DNA from 3 places in the Quisquiliibacterium sp. genome. Region 1 is predicted to be linked to each of the others. Evidence: predicted binding sites of a transcription regulator. Region 1 holds the regulator's gene; each other region holds the start of a gene.
The links. The regulator sigma-54, encoded in region 1, starts transcription at its own class of promoters, with help from an activator protein. The targets are predictions, from matches to a motif close to TGGCANGNAANCTGCTTT.

Region 1 (3,272 bases):
CGACTGCCGCCACCGCTTCCTTCAGGCCCTTGATGCGGCCGTGCGGAATGGCCACGCCCTCGCCCAGGCCGGTGGAGCCGAGCCGTTCGCGGGCGAAGAGAGAGTCGAAGACCTTGCCGCGCTCGATGGCCTGGTTGTTCTCGAACAGCAGCCCGGCCTGCTCGAACAGGCGCTTCTTGCTGGTGACCGAGAGGTTGGTCACGACATTGGTGGGCGGGAGCAGGCGGGCGAGTCGGCTCATCGGACGCGGCAACCGGGAACGACGACCTGCAGGCCGTCCGGATGCCCCGGAATTCGGTGATGGAGCGATTGATTATAGGTAGGGCGTCGGGGCTTGGGCGGACTTTTTTGCGCGGCGCACAAGAAAAAGCCCGGCAAGCCGGGCTGGGGTTTCGCAATGCAGGAAAATCAGGCGACCGGTGCGTACTTCATGGCGTCATGGCCATGGCCGGTGGTCTTGTCCTTGTGCTTGAGGATCTGCCGGTCGAGCTTGTCGGCCAGGCTGTCGATCGCGGCGTACAGATCCTGGTCGGTGGACTCGGCAAAGATGTCCCGGCCGGGCACATGGATGCTCACTTCGGCCTTCTGGGCCAGCTTGTCGACGCTGAGGAACACCTTGACATCGATGACCCGGTCGAAGTGCCGGGTGATGCGCTCGAGCTTGAGCAGCAGGTAGTCGCGGATGGCGGGGGTGACTTCGAGGTGGTGACCGCTGATCGACAGGTTCATGGCGCCTCCAGAGGTGGCCCGACGATGATCGGGCCGGGTTGACAACCAGTGGGACGCGCGGCGCCGGGCCGAGACGAGGACTTGCGAGCGGCGTGCCGGTCAGAGCACCTTGCGCTGGGCGACCGGCGCGATCTGCAGGGACTCGCGGTACTTGGCCACCGTGCGTCTTGCCACCACGATACCCTGCTCGCCGAGCATGTCGGCCAACCGGCTGTCGGAAAGGGGCTGCTGCGGATCCTCGGCGGCCACCAGCTGGCGGATGAGCGCGCGGATGGCGGTGCTCGAGGCCGCGCCCCCGGCCTCGGTGGCCACATGGCTGCCGAAGAAGTACTTCAGCTCGAAGGTGCCCGAGGGCGTGAGCATGAATTTCTGGGTGGTGACCCGCGAGACGGTGGACTCGTGCAGACCGAGCTCCTCGGCGATCTCGCGCAGCACCAGCGGACGCATCGCCACCTCGCCATGCGAGAAGAAGGCCTTCTGGCGTTCGACGATCGCCTGCGACACCCGCAGGATGGTGTCGAAGCGCTGCTGGACATTCTTGATCAGCCAGCGCGCCTCCTGCAGCTGCGCGCCCAGGCCGCCGGCCCCGGCGCCGCGGTTGCGGCGCAGGATCTGTGCGTACATGTCGTTGATGCGCAGCTTGGGCAGCACATCGGGGTTCAGCGCGGCGGTCCAGCCGGCGCGGGTGCGACGCACCACCACATCGGGAATCACATAGGTGGGTTCGTCGATCGAGAAGGCCGCACCCGGCCGCGGATTGAGGCTGCGGATCAGGGCCTGGGCCTCGCGCAGCGCCGCGTCGTCGCAGTGCAGCAGCCGCTTGATGCGGGCGAAGTCCTTGGCCGCCAGCAAGGCGAGGTGGTGCTCGATCAGGGCGCGGGCGAGCGCGAAGACCTCGGCACTGGCCCGCCCCGGCTGCTCGGCGCGCAGGGCGGCGAGCTGCAGACGCAGGCTCTCGGCGAGGTCGCGGGCGCCCACCCCTGCGGGGTCGAAGCTCTGCAACAGGGTGAGCGCCGCGTGCAGCTGGTCGGGGTCGATCTCGAGCTCGGCCGGCAGGATGGCCGCGATTTCCTCGAGGCTGCCGTCGAGCAGGCCGTCGTCGGTGAGGTTGTCGATCAGCAGTTCGACCAGCGCCCGGTCGAGCCGGCTGCACTGGGTGGCGGCGAGCTGACCGGCAAGGTGGTCGCGCAGGGTGCGGCCGGTGGCCGCGAGCTGCGGCATCGCGCGGTCGTCGTTCTCATCGTCGCCGGCCGCGCTGCCGCTGCCCGACCAGTCGCCGCCGCGCTCGGCATCGTCGAAGCTCCCGCCGTCACCGCCGCCGTCGGTACCCTCGGCGCCGGCCCGTTCGGTCTCGCCGCCGCCCGCCTCGCGGCGTTCGCCCTCGTGGCCGGATTCGCCCTGGCCGCCGCCCTCGCCCGCACTGCGCGAGGCCGCGAGGCTGCCGCCCGCGTCGAGCCGGATGGCGCCCACCAGCGGGTCGTCCAGGCGCTCGAGCAGCGGGTTGTCGGCCAGAATCTGGTCGAGCTCCTGGTTGAGTTCGAGCGTGGACAACTGCAGCAGCCGGATCGACTGCTGCAGCTGGGGCGTCAGCGCGAGGTGCTGGCTGAGCTTGAGCTGGAGCGAGGTCTTCAAGGGGAGGATGGGGCTCGAACAGGGCGGCCGGCAAGCCCGGCGACGCCGGACCTTACATCCGGAAGTGTTCGCCCAGATAGACGCGGCGGACGCTTTCGTCGGCGATGATCTCGTCGGGCCGGCCGGAAGCAAGAACAGTACCCGCGTTGATGATATACGCCCGATCGCAAATGCCAAGCGTCTCGCGCACGTTGTGATCGGTGATCAGCACGCCGATGCCACGCTCCTTGAGGAAGCGCACGATCCGCTGGATCTCGATCACCGCGATCGGATCGACGCCCGCGAAGGGCTCGTCGAGCAGGATGAAGCGCGGGGAGTTGGCCAGCGCCCGGGCGATCTCGACCCGGCGCCGCTCGCCGCCCGACAGCGACACCGCCGGGTTGCCCCGCAGATGGGTGATCTGCAGATCGGCCAGCAGGGCCTCGAGCCGGCTGGCGATCTCGGTGGCCGGCAGCGGCCCGCCCTGGGCGGCCGGCTGCAGCTCGAGCACTGCCCGGATGTTCTCCTCGACCGACATCTTGCGGAACACCGAGGCTTCCTGCGGCAGGTAGGACAGCCCGATGCGGGCCCGGCGATGGATGGGCAGCCGGCCGATGGGCCGGCCGTCGAGCTCGATGACCCCGGCATCAGAGGGCACCAGGCCCACGATCATGTAGAAGCAGGTGGTCTTGCCCGCGCCGTTGGGTCCGAGCAGGCCGACCACCTCGCCGCTGCGCACCTCGAGGGACACATCGCGCACCACCTGCCGGCCGTGATAGGCCTTCATGAGGTGGCTGATGGTCAGCCTCGATCCGGCGGCCGGTCCGGGGGGCAGCCCCGTGCCCTCGGTGATCGCCGCCATCAGGGGCGGGCCTGGGCCGGCGTGTTGGCCGGCTTCAGCGGCACGGACGGGCCGGCCGGCGCACCACCGG
Region 2 (3,272 bases), on a different contig from region 1:
AGCACGCCGCGCTTGCAGAAGGCTGCGGCCATCTTGGCCGAACGCGCCATGATGCGGATGTCGCAGCCGATGGCCAGATCCATGCCGTAGCCCGCCGCCCCGCCGTTCACGGCGCAGACCACCGGCTTTTCCATTGCCTGCAGCACGGTGGGCGGGGTGGTCTTGAGGTCAAGCGTGGTGCGCGGCGGCTCGTCGGTGCGCAGCATGCCGCGGCCCTGCGCCTGGCCGATCACATCGAGCCCGGCGCAGAAGGCGCGGCCCGCACCGGTGAGGATCACGCAGCGCACGCCGGGGTCGTCGTCGGCCTGCAGCAGCCGGCGGCCGAGCTGCTCGAGCATCGGCCGCGAGATGGTGTTCATGCGCTGCGGCGCGTTCAGGGTGATGGTGGCGATGTGGTCTGCCACCTCGTAGAGCACTTCCTGGGGAGCGTCGGCGGTGTCGGTCATCGGAGCCTGCCTCGGGGGTGTCGGGATGGTCCGATGGTACCGAAAGCGGCCGGCGCGCCCTTCCGCGAATCAGCTCTTCCAGGGCGGCGTGGCCGGGCTCACGCCCGCGGGCAGGCTTGCCGTGCTCAAGCGGAACACCTGGCCTTCCGGATCTTCCAGCACCGCCTGCCACTGGCCGTAGTAGGTGGGGTAGGGGCCTTTCCGGATGCGCCCGCCCAGCGCGGGCACGCGTCGGGTGGCCTCATCCACCGCGGCGGGGTCGGCCAGCATGAAGGTGGGGTAGGTGCTCACCGGAGGCAGGATGCTGCCTGTCGCCACCCGGTCACCAAGGCCGAGCAGGCCGTAGGCCGGTGCCGCGTGGAAGCCGAACTGAAAGTGCGCATCGCCCAGGGCCCGGTAGATCGGCGAGCGGCTGTGTTCGAGCTCGCTGATCCCGAGCAGGCTGCGGTAGAAGTCGATCTGCCGGTCGATGTCACGGCAGAACAGATTCACGAAGAGTTGCATGGCGGCGGCGCTCAGGCGCTGGGCTCGGCGGTCTGGCGGCGCAGCCCGTAGGTGCGCTCGTACATCTCGCGCAGGTGCTCGCCGGCCGTGCAGGGCGGGTAGCGCGGCACGCTGCCCGCGGGCACGGTGCCGGGCAGGGCCTCGATGCGCGCCAGGTAGTTGGGCTCGAAGAAGAAGGGCAGCGAGAATCGCGGCGCGCCGCCGGAGTGCCGGTTGCGCACCCGGTGCAGGTTGGAGCGGTACAGGCCGTTGGTCCAGCGCGGCACCATGTCGCCCAGGTTGACCACGAAGCTGCCGGCCAGCGGCGGGGCTTCCACCCAGCGCCCGTCGCCCATCTGCACCTCCAGGCCGCCATGGCCATCCTGCGCCAGCACGGTCACCGCGCCCCAGTCGGTGTGCGCCCCCGCGCCGAAGGTGCGCTCGTCGGCATCGGGCGGGTGCGGCGGGTAGCGCACCATGCGCAGGCTCACCATCGGCTCGTGGCAGGCCTCGTCGAAGCGGTGTTCGGGCAGGTCCAGCGAGATCGCCATCAGCTGCATCAGCCGCAGCGAGAGCGCATTCATCCGCGCGATCCAGTCCTGGCACAGCGCGCGCGCCTCGGGCACCTCCTCGGGCCACTGGCTGGGGCCGTAGGTCTGATAGCCCGCGCGCACATAGGGATGGTCGTCGGGCCAGTCCATGCCGCAGTAGAAGCTCTCCTTGAGGTCGGGCTTCATTGCAGCGTCGAGGGTCTGTTCGCCCAGGGTCTCGAAGCCGCGCAGGATCGGCGAGCGGCGCATCGACAGCGCCTCGCGGCGCTCGGCCGGCAGCTCCAGCAGCCGGCGCGCGAGCGCGAACTGCTGCGCCACCCGCTCGGCCGCGATGCCGTGGCCAAGCACATAGAAGAAGCCGCTGTCCATGGCTGCCTCGCGCAACTGCCGCGCCAGCTCGGCGCTGCGCGGGCCGCCCGGCGCGAGCGCGCCGTCCAGGTCGAGGACCGGGATCATGCCGCAGGCCTTGCACGGACCCGCGTGCGGGGAGGGAAGGGCGGATGGCATCGGAACACGGGCGCTTCTCCGGAACAGGGTGGAACGCACCGCGCGGGCGCGCGCGCAGGCCGCTGGCGCGCCGAGGCGGTGAGCGGCGCACCAGCGAGGCGCGCGGGGTTGCTCAGGTCGCCGGGCACGCAGCTTCCATGCCACGGACGATCCGGATGCATGACCGACGCAGACCAGTCGTCCACCGGCCCCGCCCCGCATCGGGCATGCTTTCTGCTGAACACCTGCCAGGCCCCGCTGACGACCGACCCCGGCCAGGCGCCCGAATCCCCTCCACCGCAGGAATCACCGCATGACATCTGCCCGGCCGATGGTCGAACTCACCCGCGAGTCGCGGATCGGCGCGGTCCGCTCGACCGCCGTGGCGGGCGAGGTGCCGCGCATCGACCTCGCCGACTTCGCGGCGCGGCGCGAAGAGATCGCCGATGCGCTCTGGGACGCGGCCGTGGCGGTGGGCTTTTTCCAGGTGGTCAACCACGGCATCGAGCCGGCGCGGGTGCGCGAGGCCTTCGCGATGACCGAGCGCTTCTTCGGTCTGCCCGACCCGGTGAAGGCGCAGTACCCGCACCGCAAGGCCGACAATGTCGGCTGGGAGAGCCGCGCCCAGGTGCGGCCGTCCACGGGCACGCCCGACCAGAAGGAGAGCTACCAGATCACCCGCCCGCGCATGGCCGGGCTGTGGCCGGCCGAGTCGGAACTGCCCGGCTTCCAGGCGGCCATGCTCGACTTCGAGTCGCGATGCTGGTCGGTGGCCATGCGGGTGCTTTCCTGCTTCGCGCACAAGCTCGGCTTCACCACCGATTTCTTCGCTGCCGCGCACGACCCCGCCCAACCCGACTACCAGAGCACCCTGCGACTGTTGCACTACTACCCGGTGGATCCGGCCTCGCTCGGCGCGGCCGGGCTGTGGCGCGCCGGGGCGCACACCGACTTCGATTGCCTGACCCTGCTCTTTCAGCGGGCCGGGCAGGGCGGGCTGGAGGTCTGCGCCGGCAAGGACCTCGACAACCCGGTCTGGACGCCGGTGCCCCCCGAGGAAGACGCCATCACCTGCAACATCGGCGACATGCTCATGCGCTGGAGCGACGACCGGCTGCCCTCGAACTTTCACCGGGTGCGCACGCCCGAGCCGGGCGAGTACCTCGGCTCGCGCTACAGCATCGCGTTCTTCGCCCAGGCCAACCGCGAATCGGTCATTGCCGGCCCCTCCGGCAAGCACGCCCCGATCAGTGCCGGGGATTACCTTCGCCAGCGGGTGGCTGCCAACTTCCAGGCGGCGGGCGGT
Region 3 (3,272 bases), on a different contig from region 1:
TTGTCCATGGTCAGCTCGAAGCCGCAGGGCGCCTTGAACTTCTGGCCGCCCATGGCGTCGATCACCTTGTCCACCTCGACCGTCTTGGCCTTCTCGACGGCCTGCTTCCACATGTGGATGCCCACGTAGGTGGCTTCCATCGGGTCGTTGGTGACGACCTTGTCGGCGTTCGGGAGGTTCTTGGCCTTGGCGTAGTCGCGGAACTTCTTGATGAAGGCGTCGTTCTCGCCGTTCTTCACCGACATGAAGTAGTTCCAGGCGGCGAGGTGACCCACCAGCGGCTTGGTGTCCACGCCGCGCAGCTCCTCTTCGCCCACCGAGAAGGCCACCACCGGGACGTCCTTGGCCTTGAGCCCCTGGTTGCCGAGCTCCTTGTAGAAGGGCACGTTGGAGTCACCGTTGATGGTGGAGATCACGCAGGTCTTGCCACCGGCGGCGAACTTCTTGACGTCGGCCACGATGGTCTGGTAGTCGCTGTGACCGAAAGGCGTGTACTTCTCGTCGATGTCCGACTCCTTCACGCCCTTGCTCTTCAGGAAGGCGCGCAGGATCTTGTTGGTGGTGCGGGGGTAGACATAGTCGGTGCCCAGCAGCACGAAACGCTTGGCGCCGCCGCCTTCCTTGCTCATCAGGTACTCGGTGGCCGGGATCGCCTGCTGGTTGGGCGCTGCGCCGGTGTAGAAGACATTCTTCTCGAGCTCTTCGCCCTCGTACTGCACCGGATAGAAGAGCAGGCCGTTGAGCTCCTTGAACACCGGCAGCACCGACTTGCGCGACACCGAGGTCCAGCAGCCGAACACCGCGGCCACCTTGTCCTGGGTCAGCAGCTGGCGGGCCTTCTCGGCGAAGAGCGGCCAGTTGGAGGCCGGATCGACCACCACCGCCTCGAGCTTCTTGCCCAACACGCCGCCCTTGGCGTTGATCTCGTCGATGGTCATCAGGACGGTGTCCTTCAGCGCGGTCTCGGAGATCGCCATGGTGCCCGACAGCGAGTGCAGCACGCCGACCTTGATCGTGGCGCCCTGCGCGAAAGCCGGCGGCAGGCCAGCCGCGGAGACCGCCGCGGTGGCGGCTGCCGACTTGAGGAATGTGCGACGCGTCATTGAAACTCCCTGGATCGAGAAGGATGTTGTGGAGGAGATCGCCGAAGCGACCGGCGACCCCTCCTGCTAAGCAACCCTCATGCCAACAGGCCATCAGGCGCAATCGAGGGTGCCGTGGCGGTGCGCCCGCGCCATGACGGGCAGCCAAGCGCACCAGATCGAAGCACTGCGCCATGGCGGTGCAGATCCGCGGCGGCCGCTGAGCGCCCTCACCCGCGCAGCCATCCCGGGCCCGCTTGCTAGACTGCGGCCCGAGCGCTCCCATGCCATCGTTCCTGCCCCCCGCCCTCGCCCGTCAGTGGCGCAACCGCAACCCCTTTCGAGGTCGCTTCCGGGCTCACGGGCGTCTGCTGCTGCTTTTTCTCGGCCTGAACGCGCTGGTCCGGCTGGGGCTCACGGTCTTCAACCAGGACCTGACGCTGCTTGCGCCCTGGCGTTTGCTGCCGGCCATGCTGATCGGCGCGGGCTTCGACCTTTGCGTGGGCCTGGCCGCACTGATGCCGCTCGCCTGGCTGATGGCGATCTGGCCCGGGCATCGGCTGATGGGCGATCGCGGCCTGCGGCTTGCCAGTGGGCTGATCCTCGCACCGCTCTGTCTGCTCGCCACCTTCGTGGCGCTGTCCGAGTTCACCTTCTGGCAGGAATTCGCCTCGCGCTTCAACTTCATCGCGGTGGAATACCTGATCTACACCAAGGAGGTGGTCGGGAACATCCGCGAGTCCTACAACATGCCGGTGCTGCTGGCTGGCGTCGCCCTCGCAGCCATCATCCTGTGGGGCCTCGCGTGGCGCTGGGGCCTCGCGCCGCTCGCCGACCTGCCTGCGGCCGCTCACGATGCGCATGCCGCCGGCAACACCCGGCATCGCTGGCGCGCCGGCCTGTCTCTGGGGCTGGCGGCCCCGGCGCTGCTGCTGGCAGCGTGTGATGCGCGGCTGAAGGAGTTTTCGCCGGACGGTCAGCTCAACGAACTCGCCGGCAACGGTTACTTCGACTTCTGGCACGCCTTCCGTCACAACCAGCTCGACTACGAGCGCTTCTATCGAACCCTGCCGGTGGCCGAAGCCGAACGCCGGGTGGCGGCTCGATACCAGGCCCTGCCCGCAGCTGAGAACACCCCTGGCGAGGGCCGGCCGGCCACGGCCGTCCAGCCAGGCCCTGCCGAGGGCCACCTGCCGTTCCAGCGCGTCATCGGCGGCGCCGCAGCGCCGCGACCCCTGAATGTGGTGCTGGTCTCCATCGAGAGCTTCAGCGCCTCGTTCATGGGCACCTTCGGCAACCCGCAGGGGCTCACCCCCGAGCTCGACCGCCTTGCGACCGAAGGACTGCTCTTCACCCGCGTGTATGCCACCGGCACCCGAACCGTGCGCGGCCTCGAGGCGCTGACCCTGTCGGTGCCGCCCACACCGGGGCATTCGATCGTCAAGCGCCCTGACAATGCCGGTCTGTTCAGCCTTGGCGCGGTGCTGGCCGGGCATGGCTACGAGCCGATCTACCTTTACGGTGGCTACGGCTATTTCGACAACATGAATGCGTTCTTCGGCGGCAACGGATACACCGTGGTCGACCGCACCGCCCTGCGCCCCGAGCAGATCCACTTCGAGAACATCTGGGGCGTGGCCGACGAGGATCTCTTCGACCTGGCCCTGCGCGAACTCGACGCCCGCCATACCGCCGGACGGCGCTTCTTCGCCCATGTCATGACCACCTCCAACCACCGCCCCTTCACCTATCCCGAAGGTCGGATCGACATTCCGAGCCACAGCGGGCGCGAGGGGGGCGTGAAGTACACCGACTATGCGATCGGCCGCTTCATCGCGCAGGCACGCACCCGGCCCTGGTTCGGCAACACCCTGTTCGTGCTGGTGGCGGATCACACCCATCAGGGGCGTGGCAAGCAGGACCTGCCCCTGGAGGCTTACCACATCCCGCTGATCTTTCTGGCGCCCGGCCACATCGCACCCGGACGGATCGAGACCCTCGCATCACAGATCGATGTCGGGCCCACCCTTCTCGGCATGCTCGGCATCGGCTACACCTCGCGCTTCTTCGGTCAGGACATCCTGCGCGAAGGGGTGCGCAAGCCGCGCGCCTTCATGGCCAACCAGCAGACCCTGGGCTACTACCGCGACGACCGCATGGTGGAACTGCGCCCGAACCGTCGTCAGCGGG

Region 2: the regulator sigma-54 is predicted to act here: its motif matches at 2,113-2,130, upstream of AC2H6A_RS11205 (isopenicillin N synthase family dioxygenase).
Region 3: the regulator sigma-54 is predicted to act here: its motif matches at 1,171-1,188, upstream of urtA (urea ABC transporter substrate-binding protein).

The regions. Positions count from the first base shown of each region.
Region 1 covers NZ_CEXFHW010000007.1:34,382-37,653, reverse strand. The annotation lists gene AC2H6A_RS01795 (PTS sugar transporter subunit IIA) at 1-241, opposite strand, end outside; gene hpf (ribosome hibernation-promoting factor, HPF/YfiA family) at 409-729, opposite strand; gene AC2H6A_RS01785 (RNA polymerase factor sigma-54) at 829-2,361, opposite strand; gene lptB (LPS export ABC transporter ATP-binding protein) at 2,414-3,202, opposite strand; gene lptA (lipopolysaccharide transport periplasmic protein LptA) at 3,202-3,272, opposite strand, start outside.
Region 2 covers NZ_CEXFHW010000087.1:3,724-6,995, forward strand. The annotation lists gene AC2H6A_RS11195 (enoyl-CoA hydratase/isomerase family protein) at 1-446, opposite strand, end outside; gene AC2H6A_RS11200 (VOC family protein) at 516-950, opposite strand; gene AC2H6A_RS11205 (isopenicillin N synthase family dioxygenase) at 962-1,936, opposite strand; gene AC2H6A_RS11210 (isopenicillin N synthase family dioxygenase) at 2,280-3,272, shown strand, end outside; gene AC2H6A_RS11215 (hypothetical protein) at 3,214-3,272, opposite strand, start outside.
Region 3 covers NZ_CEXFHW010000032.1:14,157-17,428, reverse strand. The annotation lists gene urtA (urea ABC transporter substrate-binding protein) at 1-1,103, opposite strand, end outside; gene AC2H6A_RS05850 (LTA synthase family protein) at 1,367-3,272, shown strand, end outside.